DNA from 2 places in the Pseudobacillus sp. 179-B 2D1 NHS genome. Region 2 is predicted to be linked to the other one. Evidence: riboswitches for the same ligand, from Rfam matches in the RefSeq annotation. Region 2 holds a riboswitch; the other holds the start of a gene.
What was found. A riboswitch is a leader RNA that binds a small molecule or an ion and turns the genes downstream of it on or off. The one in region 2 is predicted to bind thiamine pyrophosphate.

Region 1: it holds a riboswitch for thiamine pyrophosphate, as region 2 does, so the genes downstream of both, thiC (phosphomethylpyrimidine synthase ThiC) here and thiT (energy-coupled thiamine transporter ThiT) in region 2, are expected to answer to the same signal.

Annotation. Positions count from the first base shown of each region.
Region 1 is NZ_JBIQDP010000027.1:31,567-43,724, reverse strand. It holds gene ACH0BF_RS20830 (serine protease) at 607-774, opposite strand; gene thiC (phosphomethylpyrimidine synthase ThiC) at 793-2,577, opposite strand; TPP riboswitch at 2,725-2,839, opposite strand; gene ACH0BF_RS20820 (polysaccharide deacetylase family protein) at 2,922-4,064, opposite strand; gene ACH0BF_RS20815 (DUF1659 domain-containing protein) at 4,243-4,458, shown strand; gene ACH0BF_RS20810 (DUF2922 domain-containing protein) at 4,475-4,693, shown strand; gene ACH0BF_RS20805 (YvrJ family protein) at 4,750-4,887, shown strand; gene ACH0BF_RS20800 (potassium/proton antiporter) at 4,926-6,401, opposite strand; gene ACH0BF_RS20795 (KGG domain-containing protein) at 6,672-6,884, shown strand; gene gsiB (glucose starvation-inducible protein GsiB) at 6,968-7,369, shown strand; gene ACH0BF_RS20785 (sodium:solute symporter family protein) at 7,532-9,112, opposite strand; gene ACH0BF_RS20780 (symporter small accessory protein) at 9,118-9,231, opposite strand; gene ACH0BF_RS20775 (5-carboxymethyl-2-hydroxymuconate Delta-isomerase) at 9,370-9,771, opposite strand; gene ACH0BF_RS20770 (fumarylacetoacetate hydrolase family protein) at 9,789-10,586, opposite strand; gene ACH0BF_RS20765 (fumarylacetoacetate hydrolase family protein) at 10,583-11,374, opposite strand; gene ribF (riboflavin biosynthesis protein RibF) at 11,507-12,158, opposite strand, start outside.
Region 2 is NZ_JBIQDP010000001.1:311,118-323,275, forward strand. It holds partial or broken gene ACH0BF_RS01645 (GNAT family N-acetyltransferase) at 30-200, shown strand; gene ACH0BF_RS01650 (DUF3243 domain-containing protein) at 385-726, opposite strand; gene ACH0BF_RS01655 (L,D-transpeptidase family protein) at 805-1,299, opposite strand; TPP riboswitch at 1,679-1,780, shown strand; gene thiT (energy-coupled thiamine transporter ThiT) at 1,851-2,417, shown strand; gene ACH0BF_RS01665 (DUF1801 domain-containing protein) at 2,844-3,287, shown strand; gene ACH0BF_RS01670 (dynamin family protein) at 3,337-7,128, shown strand; gene ACH0BF_RS01675 (SIS domain-containing protein) at 7,180-7,917, opposite strand; gene ACH0BF_RS01680 (GntR family transcriptional regulator) at 7,931-8,653, opposite strand; gene nagA (N-acetylglucosamine-6-phosphate deacetylase) at 8,650-9,828, opposite strand; gene nagE (N-acetylglucosamine-specific PTS transporter subunit IIBC) at 10,033-11,919, shown strand; gene ACH0BF_RS01695 (MATE family efflux transporter) at 12,076-12,158, shown strand, end outside.

The sequences.
Region 1 (12,158 bases), on a different contig from region 2:
TTATTCCAATGTTCATTTATATACATGCTCAACCATCATAATTAATTAGCGAAGTACCTGATTATTTGGAACCCTCTGTCTCATCCCAACTAGCAAAAAGCGAGTATCTTCATCGTCCTTCCTCCATAATCGTTACATTAAAAATAGCAGGGTCAAGGTAGCGGCTCAATAATCGATTAGCCAGTCAAAAGATTCAAGGTTAGTGAGAAAATATTGCAAGGGGTTAGACTTCTATGAGCAAGGTGATTGGTTTAATACTATAAGGAAACGTATCTGCTAACAAGAATGATCCTAATCGCGCGCTCTCCACATAACTCCTCGCCCAAGTTTTTTTAGTCTCTCTGTTTATCCTGTCCCTTGCTGCTCAGAAGGGTGGTCCATTCTCATTGATTTTGAAAATCATTATCAATTATAGTTGACATTCATTCTCAATTAAAATATGATAAATACATGAACAGTTTACTTGTCCCGTTGCTGTTCTCTCATCAGAAAGAATAATATGCACAGCGGCTGTGCGAATGCCCACCCGCACAGCCCCCCTTAATGCATTCTTTACCTCTCTTTTTTATAAAAACGGCCGCGAGAATCTTCTCGCGGCCGTTCAATTTAATAATATAAAACATTCACTTTTTTACATTTGGCACAAGTTTCATAATACTGATTACCTCTATAATGATGGTCACAATTTTGCTGAATGAGCCTTAAACGATTTTGTAGAAGGACCAGCTTTGCTTTTAATTGATCAATTTCCCGTTCAATTTTATGGACAGTCATCTGCATTTCTCCTCCCGCTCACTGGTATATACTGCTGCCGGCTTGCTTGAACTCCTTCGCCTTTTGCTCCATCCCCTTTTCAAATGCTTCATCTGTATTTATTTCATTTTCCTTAGCATAATTGCGAATATCTTGAGAAATCCTCATGCTGCAAAACTTCGGGCCGCACATTGAACAGAAATGAGCAGTTTTTGCGCCCTCCGCCGGCAAGGTTTCATCGTGATATTCCAGCGCACGTTCCGGATCTAAGGACAGGTTAAACTGATCTCTCCAGCGAAATTCAAATCGTGCTTTTGACAGCGCGTTATCCCTCTTATGAGCTCCGGGGTGCCCTTTCGCCAAATCGGCAGCATGAGCAGCAATTTTGTAAGTCACTACCCCAGTGCGTACATCATCCCGATTGGGCAACCCTAAATGCTCTTTCGGTGTGACATAGCAAAGCATCGCTGTGCCGTACCAGCCGATCATCGCGGCTCCAATTGCAGAGGTAATATGGTCATAGCCTGGGGCAATGTCCGTTGTTAGCGGACCCAGTGTGTAGAAAGGGGCTTCCTGGCAAACTTCAAGCTGCTTATCCATATTCTCTTTAATAAGGTGCATAGGCACATGGCCGGGTCCTTCTATCATTACTTGCACATCGTGTTCCCATGCAATTTTAGTCAACTCCCCGAGTGTTTCCAACTCAGCAAATTGTGCCTCATCATTGGCATCAGCAATGGAGCCGGGACGCAGTCCATCTCCTAGAGAGAAAGAAATATCATAGGCTTTCATAATTTCACAGATTTCTTCAAAGTGAGTATATAAAAAATTTTCCTGATGATGATAGAGACACCATTGAGCCATGATTGAACCACCGCGTGAGACAATCCCAGTCATGCGCTTAGCTGTTAATGGCACATAGCGGAGAAGCACTCCAGCATGAATAGTAAAGTAATCTACCCCTTGTTCCGCCTGTTCAATCAATGTATCACGATACACTTCCCAAGTAAGAGCTTCTGCTACACCGTTCACTTTCTCAAGCGCCTGATAAATAGGGACAGTCCCCACTGGAACGGGTGAGTTACGGATAATCCATTCACGGGTCGTATGAATATTCTTTCCTGTCGACAAATCCATAATAGTATCCGCTCCCCAGCGTGTTGCCCATGTCATTTTTTCTACTTCCTCTTCGATTGACGAGGAAACAGCTGAATTACCGATGTTTGCATTAATCTTTACATGAAAATTGCGCCCAATAATCATCGGTTCAATTTCCGGATGATTGACATTAGCTGGAATAATTGCTCTTCCTCTCGCTACTTCCTCGCGGACAAACTCAGGTGACATGTTTTCTCTGATTGCAATGAATTCCATTTCGGGTGTAATGATTCCCTTTTTTGCATAATGAAGCTGCGTAATGTTCTTTCCCTTTTTTGCACGCAGTGGCTGGCGCTTTAACCTAGGGAATAGATGATGATTGGTTCGGGGATCGTTTTTCTCTTTATAGCCATTGTCTTCAGGTTTTATCTCTCTTCCTTCATACGCCTCTACATCATTGCGTTCATTAATCCACGGACTGCGAATAGTCGGCAATCCTTTTGTAATATCAAGCGTGTAATGAGGGTCTGTATAAGGACCGCTCGTATCATATACACGCACGGGCGGATTTTCTTCCTCACCAAACGTACCAGTTGTTGGAGTGAGGTTGATTTCACGCATGGGAACTTTTAAATCAGGACGAGAACCTTCAATATAAACTTTCTTACTACCCGAAAAACTGGACATAATGGAAATGTTTTTTTCACTTAATGAGGATGTGGACATAAAAAAATCTCTCCTTTTCAACGGATTAATCGTTTAAGGACGAGATGCAGGGCATAGCATGTGGAAAAGCTCACTCATGTACATAAAAAAGCCGGTGTCCAATCAATGGATGGACCCGGCTAATATGTATGCAGAAGTAATCATAATAAATAACTGTTTTAACTTCCCCACGCTGGTATGAACCAGATCAGGTCCCAAGAGTCAAGAAACTTCATCGCGTTCCTTTCTCAGCCCAGCTCATTGGACTCCCCTAGTTATAACTATTTAATTTGACTCCATTATACATAGAGCTGCTATAAAAGTAAATATGTTTATTCAGAAAATTCCACCGTTTTATCAACTAATTACAGTCTTCCGTCCTTCCAGAAATTCTGGGTTACATGGGCAGAGGGATTGTAAGCTTTCAGTTCATATCCTTCCTTCTTTAAATAAACTAGAATTTGCGGAAGCACTTCTGCAGTGATCTTCTTCTCATGCAGTAAAATGACAACATTCTGATCGCCCTTCTTCTTTTGCAATTTAATTCCCGCTTGAATATTTTGCAAAATACGCGCTTTCGAAGATGTGTTATATTTCCAGTCCTCACTGTCTATATCCCAATCCCACAACCGATAGCCTTTTTTAACTAAAGCATCACGGAATGGCTGTTTTAGATAAGGGGAACTTCCAAATGGAGCCCTAACCAAAACAGAGGACTGGCCAGTCACTTTCTTTAATGTCTGATTTGTTTTTTCCATTTCGTTTATAAAGTTTTGTGGCGACTTATAAAGCGGGTTCACTTTATGGGTTACGCTGTGAAGGGCAAGGTAATGCCCTTCTGCTGCAGCTTTTTTCGCCGCAGCCCCATACCTTGAAATATTGGGTTCAATATAGAAAAATGTTGCTTTCACTTGCTGAGAAGCAAGGGTTTTTAAAATGCTGGCTGATTGAGCACTTGGACCATCATCAAATGTTACATAAGCGACTGGCTTTTTAGCTGGCGGCGGACTTTTCAATCGATCAAAAAACGGTTGATTAGCCACTAAAAACTCTTCGTTGGACAACTTTGATCCATCCTTCGTATAGAGGCGTACTGTTTTATGCTCACTCAAGTAATCTGCCTGGAAACCAAATTGCTCTGCAATCCAGCGAATTCCAATATAAAACTTGCCATTTTCAGTGTAAGTAACTGCAGGGGCCACAGCTTTCCCGTCGAGCAAGGCTTCCTTCGTTTTGATGTTTACTTTCAGCTGCTGGCCGTTTTTTTCAAAGATATAAACTCCTTCTTTTTCCTTGATGGTTTCTTTTATATATAAATAGCGTGATAGTTTTTCTGATGGAGCAACTGCCTGACCATTGATGATAAAGGCTTCTCCTGTTGTAAACGGCAGCATTTTATCATGGAGCCCTATGTAAATGTTCTTCTTCTCGGCCGCATGAGTCGGCATTCCCCCTGCACAAATAAACAGCAGTAGGAAGCTGCACATGATTATTAATCTTCTCTTCATCTCTCTTACCCCTTTTTTCCCTCTAAATTTTATCTATTTATCTATTTTTCACCATTATAATACATATTTTTCACTTATGTTACAAAAATATTAAAAATATTACTTATTAAATTTTATGCAGGAGGGTATCCTTTATCACTCTTTTTCTGTATGTAGGAAGTGAAAGGAGGTGATCAGCATGGCACAAGCAATATTGATGAAGTCCACGTTAAGTCTCGTCTTTGATCACGGGTTAAATGATGAAGGAAAACCAATTCACAAAACAAAAACTTTTGCCAATGTGAATGAAATGGCAACGGCAACTGAATTAGAAACAGCTGGCACAGCGATTGCTACTTTAACTGATAAACCAGTTGTCACAATTGCAAGGAATGATTATTTTGAAATCAATTAACAGGAGGAAATAAAAAATGGCTAAAGTTCTTCAGTTGCAATTTGCTACCCAGTTAGATAAAACTGCGACATTGTCGATTGAAAACCCTAAAGAACCGATTGACCCATTGGCCGTAAAACAAGCCATGACCGCGATCATTCAGTCAAACGTATTTAACTCGACTTCCGGAGCTTTGACAGGCATCAAAGGGGCTCATGTTATCGACCGCAGCGTGACACCTATTCCCATTAACTAGCAAGCAGAAGGAAAGCCGGTTTCTCGGCTTTCCTCCTCTTCATAGGAGGATAAAAAATGGAGACACTCATGCCTTTTATTCAGGAAGTTGGCTTTCCGATTGCCGTCACCTTTTATTTACTTTATAGAATCGAAATAAAACTGGACGGTGTAATCCAATCTATTCAGAACTTGCCTGAAAGAATGCGTAACTAAAAATAAGAGAGGATCACTTGTATACACGTGATCCTCTCTTATGTGAGCTGTTCGCTTTTTTGCTTTTCCTTTCTTTTCATCATCACTTTTTTCAATTCATTTTTCTGCTCTTTCTTCACTAACACGTAAAGCACATCTTCAGGAAAAAGCTTCGTTGACCCTTCCGGAGTAATAAGCTGGTCGCCCCGTATAACAGCGGTAATTAACGTTTTAGGCGGCAAATCAACTTCATGAATGCGCTTATTGGCTGCAGCTGATTCTTCCAAAATGCGCACTTCTACCATCTCGCTGTTCGTCTTGCCAATGGATATAAGTTCCAAACTGTGAGGCGATTCAGTTTTTTTCCCTGCCCGGGTCACACCGAACAATTCAGCGGCTTTAGAAATGCTCGCTCCCTGAATCACTGTGGACAAAAGAACAACGAAAAAGACCACATTAAACATAAGCTGTCCATGTTCAAGTCCCTCCACGAGCGGATATGTCCCTAAAATAATCGGGACCGCTCCTTTTAAACCTGCCCATGAAATAAAAAGCTTTTCCCTGACGTTCATTTTCGAAAACAATAAGCTGACAAATACTCCAACTGGACGCGCAACAATCATCAAGAAAACAGCTAATATAATGCCCTGCCAAGCTACATCAAGCAGCTCACTCGGGAAAACAAGGAGGCCCAAAATCATAAACATCACCATTTGCATCATCCACGCCAACCCTTCATTAAAACCAAGAATAGAGTGGCGATAAGTTAAGTCGGCGTTTCCTATAACGATGGCCATCACATAGACTGCTAGAAATCCGCTTGCATTCATGATCGTAACGACACTGAAGGCAAAAATAGATAAGGCAATAGATAAAACCGGATAAAGACCCGATGAATCGAGGTTGATCTTATTAATAATCCAAACGGAAGCTATACCGAACAAAATACCGAAGAAAAGTCCAAGCCCCATTTGCCAAAAAAAGCTCAAAACGAGGGTAAGAGGATCGAATGAAGGAGATTGAATTACTTGAATAAGACTGATCGTTAAAAAGATGGCCATTGGATCATTGGAGGCCGACTCTGCTTCGAGCACAGTTGCCATTTTCCGTTTAACATTCTTGTTTCCAAGCACACTAAAAACAGCTGCCGCATCAGTCGAGCCAACGATCGCACCAACAAGAATGCCTTCTGCCCAAGTTAGATCAAGTACAAGCTTAGCAGCAATGCCGACAGTGAGAGTGGTAACAATTACCCCAATAGTGGCAAGTGACAAAGACGGCTTGTAAACTGGCTTTACACTTTCCCACTTTGTCTGCAGGCCACCTTCAAATAAAATAATGACCAATGCAACGGTTGCTAGTAATTGGGCAAGCCAGGCATTGTTGAAGAAGACAAATTGATTTAATACCATACCCGCAGCGATAAACAGGACGAGCGACGGCAAGCCAAGCCTTGTAGAAAACTTAGCGCTTATAACACCAACTAACCATAATATAGAAAACAATAAAACAATGTTTTCAATTGTAAAATTCATCGCACTCTCCTTTCTAGAAAATAATGTCTCTTCTATTCTATAACACGCGGAGAGCTTTTCCAAAATAAATGGTTTCCTCCTATTTAAAGCGCGACAGATCATTTCCTTCTTCTCTCTAACATCTTCTCATACAGTTAAAGGAAATAAATACTTTTATCTAAGAAAAAAGTTGGGGTTTTTACTTTTTATATAATTATATGGTTTTAAATACTTTAAAGCGGATATATAACAAGCGTACACCAAATATTCCATTTAAGGAGAGGATACAAAATGGCAGAAAACAAAGATAAAAAAATGACTGTAGAAGAAGCTGGCCGTAAAGGCGGAGAAGCTACTGCCCGCAATCACGACAAAGAATTTTATCAGGAAATTGGCCGCAAGGGCGGAGAAGCCACTGCCGAAAATCATGGAAAAGAATTCTATGAAGAAATTGGTGAAAAAGGCGGAAATGCTCGCGCTGAGCAAAGAGAATCTAACGAATAAAAATATAAAAATAAATGTTTAATAATCTTATAAAAAGGTAATAAAAACCATATGATTCATTAAATTAAAAGGAGATGTATAAAATGGCAAAAAACAACAATGAAAACAACGACAAAAAAATGACTGTGGAAGAAGCTGGCCGCAAAGGCGGAGAAGCCACTTCTGAAAACCATGACAAGGACTTCTACCAAGAAATCGGCCGTAAAGGCGGAGAAGCTACTGCTGAAAATCATGACAAAGAATTCTATCAAGAAATTGGCCGCAAAGGCGGAGAAGCTACTGCTGAAAATCATGACAAGGACTTCTACCAAGAAATCGGCCGCAAAGGCGGAGAAGCCACTTCTGAAAATCATGACAAAGACTTCTACCAAGAAATTGGCCGCAAAGGCGGAGAAGCCACTTCTGAAAACCATGATAAAGATTTCTACGAAGAAATCGGTGAAAAAGGCGGAAATGCTCGCGCAAAACAACGTGACAATGATTAATTAATTTCACTCAACAAAAAGGCCCTTTGATAAGGGCCTTTTTGTTGAGTGAAAAGAATGTCTAGATCATCAATGAGAGTCTTATTTTTCGCAGTCTGACGAGAAACACAGAAAGTGAATGTTTGCCAAAAGTCTTAATCCCATCCCTCTAGAGTGATGACATCACACCGCCTTCTCCTTCTGTTGCTGTTCTTCCTTCTCTAGTTTATCTTTCGTAAGCAAACTTACAAAGATAAAGACAATAGTAGATAATGGCAGTGCATAAAACAATGGATCAACATGTGTCATTGGATAAGCAAACAATGTATCTTTTCCAAATAAAGCTTTTGATAACCCAAGGACAGCAGCCTCCTTTTCGTGCAGGAACATAAACCCTAAGATGCTAACTGTAAATCCAACAATCATGCTGGCCTTAGCTCCTGCTCTCGTCGACCGCTTCCAGAAAAACGCCCCAATCATAACCGGGAGAAATCCAGCCGCACAAATGCCGAACCAAAAAGCTGTCGCCTGTGCGATGACCCCTTCGGGCAATACATAAGACAAAGCAACTGCCGCCACAATACCGATAAGCACACCGATACGGGAAGCATCCATTCCTAAAAACGATTGAATACCAAAGCTTTTCAAAATATCTTGCCCAAAAGCAGATCCCTGCAAATGAATAAGAGAACTGATAGTTGAAATAGCAGCCGACAATAAGGTAAGCGTGAATAAATAGACGAACCATTCCGGCATTAAATGATTAATTAACGCGGGAATCACGAGATCTACATTTCCCTTAGCTACCTCTATGGAAAGCTTTCCTACATGCTCCTGAAAATACAAATTACTGATCGGACCGAGCATAAAAGCAGCACCTGTCATAAAGAAAATGAAGACTCCACCAACGATCACCGAACGATACAGTGCCTGATTGTTTTTGACTGTCATAAATCGCATAACAAGCTGCGGCTGAGCTAGTACACCGATCCCGACTCCCATAACGATCGTGCTGACTAACGTCCACCAAATAGGAGAACCTAATTCCGGCATGGAGGTCCATCCACGATGCCCTTGCTCTACTAAAGACTGAGGAACAAGATTCTTCATTGCCGTTAATCCAGCATGTCCGTCAATCACACCTCCCACTGCTTTATAGCCCATAAACAGAAAGATAGCCATACCGACAAACATGACAACCGCTGCAAAGGCATCGGTATACATAACAGCTTTAATTCCACCGCTTAGTACATAAAAGCCGACAATGACAGCTAATACTAACAGTGCAACATTATAGTTCATTGAAAGAGTTTCCTGAAGAAAGCGTCCTCCGCCTACAAGGACAATACTCGTATAAGCAGGCATTAATACAAAAATTATGACTCCAGAAAATACAGTAATAAACTTCGATTGATAGCGCTTTCCTAAAAGCTCAGCAAATGTGTATGCTTCCAGCTTTTCCGAAAGTTTTCGAATGCGTGTCCCAAAAAAGACAAAAGAAATAAAAACCCCAAAAACAATGTTTAGAAAACAAAGCCATAATAGTCCAAATCCATATAATGAGGCCACACCGCCAAAACCAATAAGAGAAGAGGTGCTGATAAAGGTAGCTCCATAAGAAAGCGCCATGACTGTAGGATTGATTCCTCGTCCACCCACTAAATAATCAGCTTCTGACTTTGTTGTTTTATAACCATAATAGGCAAGTGCCGACATAATACCCAAGTAAAGTAAAAGGATAGGAATTAATATAGTAAAATTCATTTATTTCATTCTCCTTCCCCGCGATTCCACATGACTGCTCCAAACACAACACAGCCAATCATCGATAAAATGGTGCCAATCCAGGCAAAAGCAATTATTGGATCTTCCATGCCAAACATGATGAATTCCTCCTTTTATTTTTCTGTTTAAACAAAGAAAAGACTCATAACTAAAGTTTGTTATGGGACAAGCTTTAGTTATAAGCTAAAGGATAACCGTGCTATTAACCCTCTCAATGCAACTTTCATTTTCGTATTCTATTTTTCTGAGGTTGTTTTCTTATAACGGGCGTGTATATTGTTCTGCTTGTACGTGCCAGCCTCGCTAAATTCCACTAGCTCCATTGAGAGAGCTAAGTAACGTTTAGCAAAAAGATCAGCAAAGTGATCCTTCATAATAGCAAACAATTCATCGCAAACCGCTTTTTTCACCGATTCTGGGCGGCCAGCGCCGATTTTCAGTGCAGCATGGACAAATGCATCGTCCTCTGTGCCATCGGCAATGAAATAATCATGCAATTCAATCGCCCGGGAGCGAATCCCCCCGACTGGGAATACATCGTCATGAGAAATAAGCGATTGATTGATTTTTTTTAGCAAGGCTGGAATATCTGCCTCTGCTTTTATATTATCTGTATACTCGATAATAAAGTGTGGCATAGAAGTTCCCCCCTTTTTTACATCGTCTGTTTGGATGTTACTTTCGCAGAAGCGGTGCGAATGCCAAATGTCTCATCTCCTACAATAGTATTAACAAGGCGGCCAATGCCTTCTATTTCTGTAATGACCTCGTCGCCGACTTTCGTATCCACCGATCCTTTCGGTGTGCCTGTTAAAATGATATCTCCCTCGTTGAGCGTCATAAAGCTACTTAAATATTCGATCAAATAAGGAATATCGAAGACCATATCTTTCGTGTTACCTTCTTGAGTGAGCTCTCCATTGACATATGTTCTTAATGTTAGGTTCATCGGATCTGGAACAGCTTCTTTTTCAACGAACCAGGGGCCGATTGGTGTGCATGTATCCCTGTTTTTCACACGCAGATTGGGACGATAGTAATTCTCCAGGTAATCACGAATGGCGTAGTCATTAGCAACGGTATAGCCTGATACATAATCATACGCCTCTTCTCGTTTCACATTGCGTGCTGGACGGCCAATCACAACAGCCAACTCACATTCATAGTGCATATACTCTACATCTCCTGGACGTCGTGTCTGTCCACAGTGGCCAATGAATGTGTTTGGACCCTTCAAAAAAACAAGAGGTTCTTCCGGTGCTTTAAAGGACAACTCTGCAGCATGATCAGCATAATTGAGGCCAAGAGCAAAAACGGTCCGCGGTTCAACTGGCGGCAGCCATACGACATCTTCCTCCTTAACCATTCGACCGTCATTCAGCTGCAAACGGCCCTCATCTTTCTCTACAGCTTCGTGAATCGCTCCTGCATAAGCAACTTTTGCCCTCTTCATTTTAATCCCCCCTCTGCTAATTCTTGTTCAGGCACAATCGTATTTTCGAGCGCGCCCACTCCCTCTACCTCAATGCGAACAACATCGCCAGCTTTGGCAAGTGGTGCCTTTTCAGGAATGCCTACAAGCAGGATATCTCCAGCATGCAACGTCATAAAATCGGTTACGTCTGCCAATAACCTGGCTATTGGACGAATTAAATTTGCTGTTGTGTTTTCTTGGCGCAATTCTCCATTAATATATACACGGGTATGTATCCGATCAGGATTTGGCACATCTTCACGCTTGATGATCCAGGGACCGATCGGGCAAAACCCGTCACGTGCTTTTTGTCTAATAGCTGGACGATAAACACTTTCGTGTGGAATACTGACATCATTGACTACCGTATAGCCAGCTACATAATCGAATGCTGCTTCTTCACTCACTCGTGTAGCTGTACGGCCAATGACTAATCCCATTGAGGCTCCGATTTCAAGTGCTTCGATGCCTTCTGGAAGTGGAACCGGCCGTTTATGGCTATTGATCGTATTTGCCGGTTTAATATAAAGAATCGGGGCTTTAGGAGCCGCTTTGTAAGGGGCCTCACTGACCGCCTCTCCCAGCGCTTCCAAGGCTCCTTTGTAGTTTAAGAGCGTGCCATATACAGTACCGGAAACCGGTGCATCTACAACAAGCTGATCAAAGTTAAAAGACTGGCCTTCCTTCTCCACCACACCTTCCATCAGCTTCACATTGATTTCATCTGATTGCAGCGTGCCATGAAATTTCACCTTTGCTGTTACCATCTCTTTTCCACTCCTTTGACAATAGGTATAACTACTTTTATGCTCTTGTTCTCAAAGAAATCCAGACAGGGTGAAAGGGGAGACATTTGGCTGCTCCCCTTCTTTCCTTTTTATTTGTTAACAAATCAGCAGTTAAATGACCATGTCCTCTCTTTGAATATAATCATTCACTTCGGCTGTTTCTTTTTGTTTGCCAAACATATATTTTAGCCATTTGATGTTTACTTTTTTTCCATAGGTGTCTGCAAAACATTCTTTTAGCTGGATAAGCAAGAATGATTGGCGGCCTATAACGGTCATTTGGTGGCAAATGCCTTCATACGACCGGCCCTCGATTTCTGCTTCTACACGATAAACACCGAGCTTCGGCAGGCGGTAATCTTGATTAATATCCACTTTTATAAATTGATGGTTCTTGTAAAATAGAGAGTTTTGCTTCACTTTTCCTCTCACCTCATAAGACTGACCTAGCAAGTCAGAAGCCTTCTCTACTTTTCCAGCAGCCAACAATTCACGGACGGCAGTAGAGCTGATTTTTTCAGCTTGCTGCTCAATCTTTTGGACGGTTGTTACCTCGAATTTTCCGTATCCTGCCTCAGTGAGTGTCTTCATGTTGCCTTTCCCTTTATGGCCATAATGGTAATCGAATCCAGCGACCACATGTTTACAGTGAAGATTCACAATATAATGCTCAATAAAGTCTTCAGGGGACAGCTTTGCAAATTCAGGAGTAAACTTCACAATGAATAATTGATCCACACCAATCTCCTGGAAACGCTCTTCT
Region 2 (12,158 bases):
ACATTCTTTTTGAAAAAGTTTCTTTGATCGCTGCTCCTGACAATACAAAGAGCAGAAGCCTTCCTGAACGGTTAGGGTTTGTAGAAGAGGGGACGATCCGACAAGCCGAATGGTTATACAATCATTGTGGAGGCCATGTTATTTATGGAGTGTTAGCTAGTGAGTGGAAAGAGAAGAACTCATCCCCATATCAAAAGTAAGAGACAACATGCCAACCTGATTAAAGCGCTTTTCTTCTAAGATTTGGAGGGAGAAGAAGGATCAGAAACAAATGAAAAAGCCCCTGAATGCATAGAGGCTTTTTCATTGACTGTTAAATATAAGATTGCTCCATATCAGGCTTTTATCGTAAATAGTGCTTCGTTTGCACTAAAGAGAACCACTCTATTCTTGATCCACAAATTTAACAAGCATATGAGCTAGGTGGTGACGCTCATCCTGTGTCCCGACATTCCAAAGCTCTTGAAGAAGCTTCTCTTCTCTGTTTTTCGGCTCGGCATGATCAGCCAGATAGTCGGCAATTTTTTCTGTAGCAATCGCCAGTTGCTCTTCATTTAAACCGATCTTTTCAGCGAGTTCTATTCTTTTTTTCAAATAAGATTTAAAGGAATTGAAATTCTCAAGAATGCTGTCCATTCTTTCGGGGCTTATCCGTTCAAGTGTATCATCCACCATATCCGGCTGCAGTTCCCCGTCTTTATGAATCGCGTGATTTTCTTCTGTCATCAGTCATTCCTCCTTTACTGTTTCGTTATGCCCCCCTTTGCTTGTTTTCAAACATGCAACAGATGAATTTTCAGCGATTTAAGGTCTAATGCGAACTGGAGTACCGATTGGAATGGTTCTAGCCAGTTCTTCTACATCACGGTTATACATGCGAATGCAGCCTTTAGAGACAAACTTGCCGATAGAAGAAGGATTATTCGTTCCATGAATGCCATAAGATTTCTTCGATAAACTCATCCACATCGTTCCGAATGGGCCGCCTGGGTTTGGTGCTTTATTAATAATAACAAAATCTCCAGTTGGCGTTTCAGTCAGCATTTTACCAACCCCCACCGGATAGACTTTTTGTACTTTCCCCTGACGAAATAAGGTTAGCCTGCGCTGTGACAATGAAACGCTAATTGAATAAGGAAGAGAAGAAGGATCAGGAAGTCCCGGGATACGCAGCTGCTGGCCGGGATAGATAGAATGAATATTGATCCCCGGATTGGCTGCAATCAATTGAGAAACAGGAATGCGGTAATCCGCTGCAATAGACGTCAATGTTTCACCGCTCTTAACAATATGATTCATCGGCTCACCTGATTTTATATATTTTTAAAACAAGTATTTATGAAAAGATGCTTCGCCTGATATTCACTTACGTATATGAAATAAGAGAGTAAGATATACGCTTTAAATAAAAAGAGTCAGGCACATCCAAAAGAGGGAAGAGAATATGAATAGGCCCTTATAAGATTGTATCGTTTAGTCGAAAGAATCCTTTCATGTGGAACAGACAGTAACACAACTAAGCCGAGAGGCAGAGTCCAGTTTTTATGAAATCGCTGAGATGATGGATAATTTCCTATGAAAGTCACTCTAAAAATCTAGCCATCTTTTACTACTGTAAAGCACCGGAGATGATTCCCCGTATTTCATTTTCCTTATAGTTATGCTATAGTAAGAGCAATAAGTCCACTAGGGGTGTCGTTAGACTGAGAGAGGAACCATCCTCAACTCTAAGAACCTGATCTGGTTAGTACCAGCGTAGGGAAAGTGTGACAGATACAGGAAATATTCGCATAAGCGGAAGAATCCGTTGTATCCGTACACCCCTTTGGATAAGAAAAGGGGGATTTTTTATGGAAAGAAACAAACTGGTTACGATGATCGAAATTGCTGTCATGGCAGGATTATCGCTTATATTAAGCTATGTCGAGTTTGGCGCTCTTTGGGCATTCGGGGGTTCTATCTCCCTCGTCATGGTGCCAATATTCGTCATGGCCTTTCGCCGCGGCTGGCAGGCTGGTTTTATTACAGGTCTATTGGTTGGGCTGATCAGCTTAATGACAGGTGGATACGTTGTGCATCCAGTGCAGCTCGTGTTGGATTATCCTCTTGCTTATGCTGTACTCGGACTCGGAGGCCTTGCTGTTTTCCATAAACCAGTTACAACGGGCCGTATTTTTGCCGGTCTATTGTTAGGTACTGTGTTTCGTTTTATCTGCCACTTCGTTTCCGGCGTCGTCTGGTTCGGCAGTTCGGCACCGGAAGGAACACCGGTCGCCGTTTATTCTTTCTTGTACAACCTTTCTTATTTGCTTCCGGAAATGTTAATTACGTCAGCTGTACTACTATTTTTGAAAAAGACAGCGCCGCGCTTTTACAAACAGTCCATTCCTGTTGAAAATAGTTCGGCCAGTTACTAATAAACACATAAAACAGGAGCTGATCCATTAAATTCAGCTCCTGTTTTTTTGTGCAGAGAGAAGATTTGCCGAAACCCGCTTTTTATTCTTATATTTGTAGAAGAGCTGCGAGTCTGTTCAGAAAATTTTTTTATTAAGGGCTGCTAAAATGCCAAGCCGGTCACGTTGCCATTTACAACGGGGCGTAGAGAACGTTTGATTCTTTCCTGCTTTCTCATATAGACTGTTAACTTGAGAATTTGCGCTTAATAAAGGAGTAATAAAGATTGATAGAGAAATCTTTATCGTAGCGCACTGGAAATTGGAGACGATATTTCTGATTACGTTAGTTGATTAATTTACAGCTGGTGTAGCTAAGCGACCTGCACTTCCGCAGTTATACTCGCTTTGACTGTATAAAAGTTAAAAATATAGGAGTGACTCTATATGTATGAGTTAAAAACAAAGGAAACGGATAACAATGTGATTGAGTTTATTGAAGCTATTGAAAGCCCCAAAAAACGGGAAGATGCGTATAAATTACTAGATATTTTTACCGAAACGACGGGTTTTGAAGCAAAAATGTGGGGGCCGAGCATTATTGGATTCGGTTCGTATCATTATAAATATAAATCCGGCCATGAAGGAGACGCACCGTTAGTTGGCTTTTCACCTCGAAAAGCTAAAATAAGTTTGTATTTTGCACCGGGTGACACAAAGCGTGAGGAACTGTTAAAAAGCTTCGGAAAACATACTACTGGGAAAGCATGCGTCTATATTAATAAATTAGCCGATATTAATGTTGATGTTTTAAAAGTATTAATCAAACAATCCGTAGCATTTTTAAAAGAAACCTATCCAGAAATAGGCAAAGAAGCCGAGATTACATAGGGGGAGTGCGTAAATAAAATACCGCTGAAAGCAGAAAGGAGGATGCTGCATGTTAACCGAGAAATTAAAAAACTGGCTCGCTAACCAGAAACCAACCCGCGCCTTGCTTCTGCCAAAACTAGAGCAGCTTCATGCTTTATTTTTAAAGTACGGTGACCAGCAAAGTGCCTATATATGTGCCGAACTGATCGAAAAACTGGAAAACATGGAGTATATCATCGCCTTTTATGGCCACTTTTCAGCCGGAAAGTCTTCCATGATCAATGAATTAATGGGAGAAAGCTTGCTGCCATCCAGTCCGATTCCGACAAGCGCCAATATTGTCAAGGTAAAAGAAGGAGAGCCGTATGCGAAGGTTTGGTTTAAGGATGGGACTATAAAAGTGTTCCCTTACCCTTACGATATCCGTGACATTCAAGCATATTGCGTCAACGGCAATATAGTAGAAGAAGTGGAAATATCCCATCGTACAGGCCAGTTGCCTGAAGGAGTTGCCATCTTTGATACGCCTGGAATTGACTCAACAGACGATGCTCACCGGGTAAGTGCTTTGTCCAAGCTTCACTTGGCCGACCTTGTTTTTTACATGATGGACTATAATCATGTGCAATCTCCTGTAAACTTTGAATTTAATCGCCAGCTTGCGGAGAGAGGAAAAGAAAACTATTTAATCGTTAACCAAATCGATAAACACATAGCAAGTGAACTGTCGCTTACTGAATTTTTAAGCCGTATTCAGCAATCATTTGCTGAGCATCGCCTTTCATATAACGGCCTTTATTTCACTTCGTTAAAAGAGGCAGACCATGCTTATAACCAACTGAGCGAATTGAAAGCTCTTTTGTCGGGAAAAATCGCTGACCGGCAACAGCAAATCACGGCTCATGTACTACAGGAAGCACTAGTCGTTGCCATGAGCTTTTTTCACAAGCAGCGGAAAAAAACAAGAACCGAGCTTGAGGAATATGATGAGCGGCTTATAGGTACGGCTTCTTTTCAGCAGCTTCAAGAAGAACGCCGAGAGTTCAATGAGCGAAAAGAAGCGATAAGAGAGCGGGACAATCTGTTTATTCCGCTGTTTGATCAAATGCTGTCAACTGTTTTTAACAATGCCAAGCTTTTAGATTATTATGCGCGCATTTTTGTGCGCCAATTTTTAGAGTCCCGTGAACTTTCCTTTCAGGTGCGCGGCTTCTTTTCCCGCAAACGAACAAAAAAAGAAAAAGAATGGCGCTTGCAGCAGCTGTTTCAAACACTAAACGAGAATAGGCTGTCTTACATTGACATCCCCTTTAAAGAAGAGGTTATCAAGCTGCTAACCTCATTTGATGTAATAAATGATGAGCTCAGAGAGAGAGTTCGCCAATGCGAAGTCCAGTTTTCTCCAGATTTGCTCGTAAGGCTCGTCAAAAGTGGAGCAATGCTTACAGATGATTACGTATTAAACTATGCGAAGGACGTCACTTCCGAAATGAAGACCCTGTACCGCCAGGCATTTGCTGCTTTCGTTGAACCGCTGGAAGCACAGGCAAAGGAAAATAACCGCAAGAAGCGGGTTCTGCTTGCTAAAGAAGAGAAAGAGATATATCAAAAAATGGAGGATTGGAAAAAGCGGGAACAGTTAAAAGCAAACGAAACAGAGTTGTATGAAAACATCTTTTCTATCCTCGCTGTACGCGGCCAGGAAAAAGTAGAGAAAAAACCTTTTCAGGCTTTTAAAAAGACAAAACCACTAGCCAGTCAAAAAAGAAAGCCATTCGTTTCTATTGGTGAAGCCGCTAGAGAGTGGAGCAGCCGATCTGAGGAAACGGCTTTTGTTTCTATTAATCTAGACGAGCGGATTAAGGAGGTAAAAAGAAAAGCCCACCTTTTGTCGCAGGCTAATTACATGGAACAGAGAATGGAAAAGCTTCATCAACGAATTGAGCGTTTGGAAAAAAATGAATACACTATTGCTTTATTTGGCGCGTTTAGTGCTGGCAAGTCATCATTTGCGAACGCTTTGTTAGGTGAGCGGGTTTTGCCAGTGTCCCCCAATCCGACGACAGCGGCGATCAATGAAATTCGTATGCCTGATGCCGAGCATTCCCACGGAACAGTTATACTGTTGTTTAAAACAGAAGACCAGCTGCTTAAAGATATAAATCAGGCGCTAGAGCTAAGCGGAAAAACGGTTGGCAGCATAGAAAGTCTACAGTTGCTTTTACAGAAGCATGATGAGCTGGTAGAAAAGAAGCTGGCGCCGGGAAAGGAGGGGAATGGAGAGGGGGAAGAAGAGGACGAGTGGTTCAGCCCGCTTACCGCTTTGCCACTTGAACAGTTTGCCTTTCTGCGTGCCGCTCTCGCGGGCTATAAAGAAATGAAACAGTATCTCGGACAGACAGCACACAGAACGGCAGAGAGCTACATTGAATTTGTCAGCATGGAGGAAAAGGCCTGTTTTGTTGAACGTATTATTCTTTACTATTCCTCTCCGCTAACAGAGCAGGGGATGGTTCTTGTCGATACACCTGGCGCGGGTTCCATGAATGCCCGGCATACAGAAATGGCTTTTAATTATATAACGAGTGCAGACTCTATCGTATTTGTTACCTATTATAATCATGCTTTCTCGCGAGCAGATCAGGCTTTCTTAACACAACTCGGCCAAATGAAGAATTTTATCGAGAAAGATAAAATGTTTTTTATCGTTAATGCTGCTGATCTTGCTGCAACGAAAAGCGACTTATTCGATGTGCTTCACCATGTAGAACGAAATTTAGAAAAGAATGGAATTCGGCAAGCGCGCATCTTCCCAGTGTCAAGTCATTTGGCATTGCTGTCCAAAAGAGGGGCCGCTCACTCTTTAACGGCAGAAGATAAAAAACAGTATGAAGCTCTTTTGAATTTATCGGAAAATGAGTATATGCCGGTTGAGCAGGCACTGGAATTATCGGGTTTCTCTTTGTTCGAGCATTATTTTTACCCTTTTACAAAGCAGGCACTGGCCGTTGCCGTACTGCATCAGGCAGAGTTGGATGCCGACGAGGCCGTGATCGAGTTGAAACGGCGGCTTCGGCTCGCTGAAGCAGACGAAACAGAACAACAAAATTATCGCCAGCGACTTTCCCAACAATTGACGGAAGCACTTCTTTACTTAAAGAATCGGTCGTTTACAGCCGAGCAGGAGGCTTTTCAACAAGAAATTAAAGAGCTGCTGTTTTATGCAAGACAGCGCCTCTTCTATCGCTATAATGATGAATTTAAGCTGATCTTTAGTCCAGCGGCTTTTGATGCTTTTGATGACACGTTCACCGCGTTGCACCGAATGACGAATGAAATCATTCGATTTGTTGCCGGGGAGATGACGCAAGAAATGAGGACTGCTGCTTTTCGATTCCAAATCTTTATGCAAAAAAGGATGGATGAGCTTTATCGATCGCTTGAGAAGGAAATGAAACAGCTGCTGCCATCGGTTGACTTGAAGGAAACAATTGTAGAAAAAGCGCCGGATTTATTTTTTGAACCCGGTCTTCAAGAAATACATTCAGGCTTATTTACTTCTCTGTTTAAGGAATACAAAACGCCTCTGCAATTTTTTGCAGAAGATGGAAACAAACAAATCAGGGATGAAATCGAGAAAACACTTATCCCGCCTGTTCACCAGTATATCCGTGAGGAAGAGGAGCATATGAAAGCAAGCTTTCTCCCGTTCTATGGCAAGCTTTTAGAACAGGCGAGAAAGGACATAGAAGAGCAAATAAAAGAGCAGGTAGCAGGAAGGTTGGCGGCGCTTGCCGGAAAATCGGAAGCCGCCCACTACAAAAAACTGATTCACGAGCTGCAAATTGGACTTTTCTGAATACTAAATCAGGCTGTTCTGAAAACAGACATATTTTCAGAACAGCCTGATTTAATTTTCGAATAGTTTTATAACCGGTGAATAGCGTTGAATTAAAGAGTGGTTATGCTCTTTTGAGTCTCCGGCATTGCTGCTTTTAAAAATAGGTGGCTTATAGTTATTGTCAGCAAGTATAGAAATAACTTCAGCCATAATCCCATTTAATAATGCGGCTCCCATGACAGTTGAAACAGGGGCAAACTCTGCATCGGCATGCGGATGCGCAAGAATCGCATCTCCATAAGGAGCACCATTATCAATGACCAGGTCGGCCACCTCAAACAACTTGATGCCTTCTTTATGCCTGGAAGACGCCTGCTCAGAGTAAGCAAGCGATGTCAGTGCCAGTGTTTCAGCTCCTTTTTTCTTAGCATAAAGCAGTGCATCAATTGGAACGGGGTTGATGCCCGACGTAGACACAGCAATGAAAACATCGCCTTGCTGGATCGGAATATCCTTCATAAATGAGAAGGCGAAGTTCTGCTCCTGTTCTAACGAAGAAGAACGGACGGCATCCTTATGAAGCATTAACTCTTCGATAAAAATTGGATTGATGCAAGCAAGTCCGCCGGCCCGATAGAAGAGTTCTTCAGCAAGCATATGTGAATGACCACAGCCGAACACATGAATGATCCCGCCATTTTTTATAGAGGAGGCAATCGTGTGAGCAGCTTGCTGAGCACTGTCTGCTTGTTTTTGGGCAGTCTCCTGTAACAAATGCGCTACTTTTTCCATATAAGCAAGAAACATTGCACTCATCCTCTTATCGTTTAATTTCAATCATAAATTTATACCGGTCTGCCCGATAAGATGATTGTACATATTCTAATGGACGGCCGTCTTCCAGAAAAGTGTGCCGAGCCATCAGCATAACAGGCACATCTTTTGAAACCTGCAAATATTCCCGCTCTTTTTCACCAGGAGAAATCGCTTCTATCGATTGAAGGGCATGACCGATCTTTAAGTTCAACTTTCCCTCCACATATTCGTACAAAGAGCTGATGACAATCTCTTCATTCAGATCCTTAACGAGATCTGTGGAAACAAACAGTGTCTCTAAAGCCATCGGCACATCATCTGCCAAGCGAAGACGGGTAACCTCGTATATAGGCGCGCCTTCTTTAATTTGCAAACGGCCAGCAATTTTCTTTGGGGCCGGCGCTATTTGAAATGTAAGCAATCGGCTTCCTGGCGTAAGGCCGCGCTTTTTCATATCCTCTGTGAAGCTTGTCAGGCCAGAGAGATGCTGCTCCATTTTATTCTCAGCGACAAATGTGCCACGCCCTTTCTCTCTGTATAGAAGACCTGCTATGACAAGATTCGTAATAGCTTGTCGGACAGTCATGCGGCTAATGCCGAATTCTTCCGCATAGATTCTCTCAGAAGGAAGAGCCTCTCCCGGTTTTAGCTCGCCACGTTCGATCTGCTGGCGGATCATCGTTTCAATTTGAAAATAAATAGGCAAGGGGGACTGCTTATTAATCATAAAAAATCCTCCTGTAAAAAAGCCGTTTCACCGCGGCAAATGGTCCACTGGATATCTAAATCTTTATTATATACGACTAGATCCGCATCTTTCCCCAAAGCAATACTGCCCTTACGATCAAATATTCCAATTTGGCGGGCGGGATTTTCGGCTGTCATTTTTATAATATCGCGGATCGAGCAGCCAGTATAGCTCATCATATTCTTGATCGCCTGATTCATCGTTAGCGTACTTCCCGCTAGCGTACCATCGGCTAAAGTAGCTTTTCCTCCCTCGACAGCGACAGGCTGGCCGCCAAGCTCATATTGCCCGTCTTTCAGCCCCTTTGCCCGCATAGCATCGGTAATCAGCACAGTTTTGTCAGCGGTTTTCTGGCGAAAAGCAAGCCGGACCATTTCGGGATGAATATGAATGCCATCGACGATCATTTCTATAAACAAGCTATCGATGAGCAAAGCCCCGCCAGCTGTTCCAGGCTCTCTATGATGCATGCCTCGCATGCCATTATATAAATGGGTAACGTGCTTAACACCAGCACACTCAGCTTCAAGCAGCTGTTCATATGTCGCATCTGTATGTCCGGCAGATACGGTGATGCCGGAATGTACAAGGGATTGAACAAAGCTGATAGCACCAGGTTCCTCCGGAGCCATTGTTACCAGCCGAATCCGGCCGTTTGCCATCTGTTGCCATTGATCAAACAAGGAGGCGTCAGGAAGCATAATCGCTTCTTTTGGCTGGGCGCCGGGATGTTTTTTTGAAATAAAAGGCCCTTCCAGGTGAATGCCAACCATCTCTGAATAGCCTGGACGGTCAGGTCGAAATGTTCCTGCATTTTGTATGGCCTTTTGAATAGCATCCTGTGATTGGGTCATGGTTGTTGCCAAAAAGGAGGTGGTGCCTTCCTTTGGCAATTCTGACGATATCGTTTGCAAGCATTGTTCCGTGGCATCCATCGCGTCGGCTCCTCCAGCTCCATGAATATGAATATCGACCGCCCCTGGAATGATCAGGCTATCTTTTGGAAGCTGAATGACTGGCATTTCTGGGGATTGTTCGCCATCATTGCAGCGGCCAAATGAAGCAATTTTTCCGTTAGTTACACGGATAAAGCCATCAGAGATAGTCTCGTTCTCTGCAAAAATTGTCGCCCCCGTTAAAATATAATCGCTCATGTACGTCATCCTTTTCTATAAAGAAGTTCATTATTAATGTACCTGTTCACCATAATTTTGTCTAAATTGGTCATAAAGAATGAAAAAAAGCACATTCTAATATCATGATAAACCGCAAAATTGGTATAGACAACTATAAATGTTTTGTGATACAGTTTTCCCAACAAAAGCGTTTTCATTCATTTTAAAAGGAGATATGAATATATGCTGAATTTTTTACAAAAACTAGGCAAATCGTTAATGCTGCCGATCGCTGTTATGCCAGCCGCAGCATTAATGCTGCGGCTTGGCCAAGATGACTTACTAGGAATTCCATTCGTCGCTGCCGCTGGTGATGCAGTATTTGCTAACTTAGCCATTTTGTTCGCGATCGGCATTGCGATTGGCCTTTCGAAAGACGGAAGCGGGGCCGCTGCGCTAGCTGGGGCTGTTGGTTATTTCGTCTTGTCGAATGGGACAGAGGCTATTAATAAAGACATTAATATGGATGTGCTTGGCGGAATTATTTCGGGGATTACGGCCGGGCTTTTATATAACCGATTTTCCGGTATAAAGCTCCCAGAGTGGCTCGGTTTCTTTGGAGGCAAGCGCTTTGTGCCTATCGTTACTTCTTTTGCGATGATCATTCTTGCCGGTATTTTCGGTGTGATTTGGCCCCCAATTCAGGAAGGCATTAATAATGTAGGAGAATGGATTACAGGCGCTGGTGCTCTTGGAGCCGGTATTTTTGGTTTCTTAAATCGCCTGCTATTGCCAGTAGGGCTTCACCATGTCTTAAATAGTCTTGTTTGGTTTGTGTTTGGTGAGTTCAATGGGGCAAATGGAGACTTAAAGCGCTTCTTTGCCGGTGATCCGACAGCGGGTGCCTTTATGACTGGATTTTTCCCTATTATGATGTTCGGGCTTCCTGCAGCAGCGGCGGCGATGATTGCTGCTGCTAAGAAAGAAAAGCGAAAAGCAGTAGCCGGCATGCTCGGCGGCTTAGCTTTAACTTCCTTCTTAACTGGTATTACAGAACCGATTGAATTTCTATTTATGTTTCTCTCGCCGCTTCTGTATGTCGTCCATGCTTTATTAACTGGTTTGTCCATGGCAATCAGTGTGATGCTCGGCATTCATCATGGCTTCGGTTTTTCCGCGGGAGCAATTGACTACTTTTTAAACTTTGGTATCGCTCAAAAACCGCTTTTCCTTATACCAATAGGGATTGTATATGCTGTTTTGTATTTTGTTATTTTTTACACATTAATTAAAAAGCTCGATATTGAAACACCAGGAAGAGAAAAAGAAACCGCTGATTCAGAAAAAGAAGGACTAGCTGTTCAAGGTGACGGAACAACTGGACACATGGCGGCTGCTTTCATCGAAAATCTAGGCGGAAAGGACAACATCACGTCTCTTGATCATTGTGCTACTCGTCTTCGCCTGACAGTAGCCGATAGCGAAAAAGTGAAAGATCAAGCTTTAAAAGCAAATGGAGCTCGTGGTGTAATGAAGCTTGGAAAAACAGGCGTGCAAGTCATCGTCGGTACAAATGTGCAATTTGTATATGAAGATATGAAAAATATCATGTCCGGACAACAACCTTCTGCTCCTTCAACGGAAAATACAATGACTTCAGTGAACCATCCTGGATCACTGACCGATTTTTCTTTGCCGATTGCCGGCCGTGTAATGCCGCTTTCAGAAGTGCCTGATGAAGTATTTTCTAATAAATTAATGGGGGATGGATTTGCGATAGAGCCAACAGGAGACGTAGTGGAAGCTCCGTTTAACGGAGAAATTGTTACTATTTTCCCTACCAAGCATGCCATTGGTCTTCGTTCAGACGAAGGGCATGAAGTATTGATCCACGTCGGCCTTGATACAGTTCATTTAAAAGGAGAGGGGTTTGAAGCGCTTAAAAAAGATGGGGATCGAATCCGACGAGGGGAACCTCTCTTGAAAGTCGATTTAGATTATATTCATGAACATGCTCCTTCAGCTGTAACGCCGGTTATTTTTACTAACCTCGAAGAAGGACAGGCGATTGAACTGAATAAAACAGGGGAGATGCGCACAGGCACCTCGGACCTCATTAAAATTGTATAATACAGATAGGCCCAAATAATCATTAGTCATCATACGACACCGTCTAAACCAGACGGTGTTTTTTCAGCTGCCAAACATCTTGCTTTCTCTTTTGGAAGCATTTTCAGCACATCTTCCATTGTTTTTCGTTATGATAGAACAAAAAGGAGTACAAGAATGAAACAGCATGATTTCACGACAGGGAACATCTGTAGGCAGCTGCTTACCTTTTCTCTGCCAATTTTGCTGACCAACCTTTT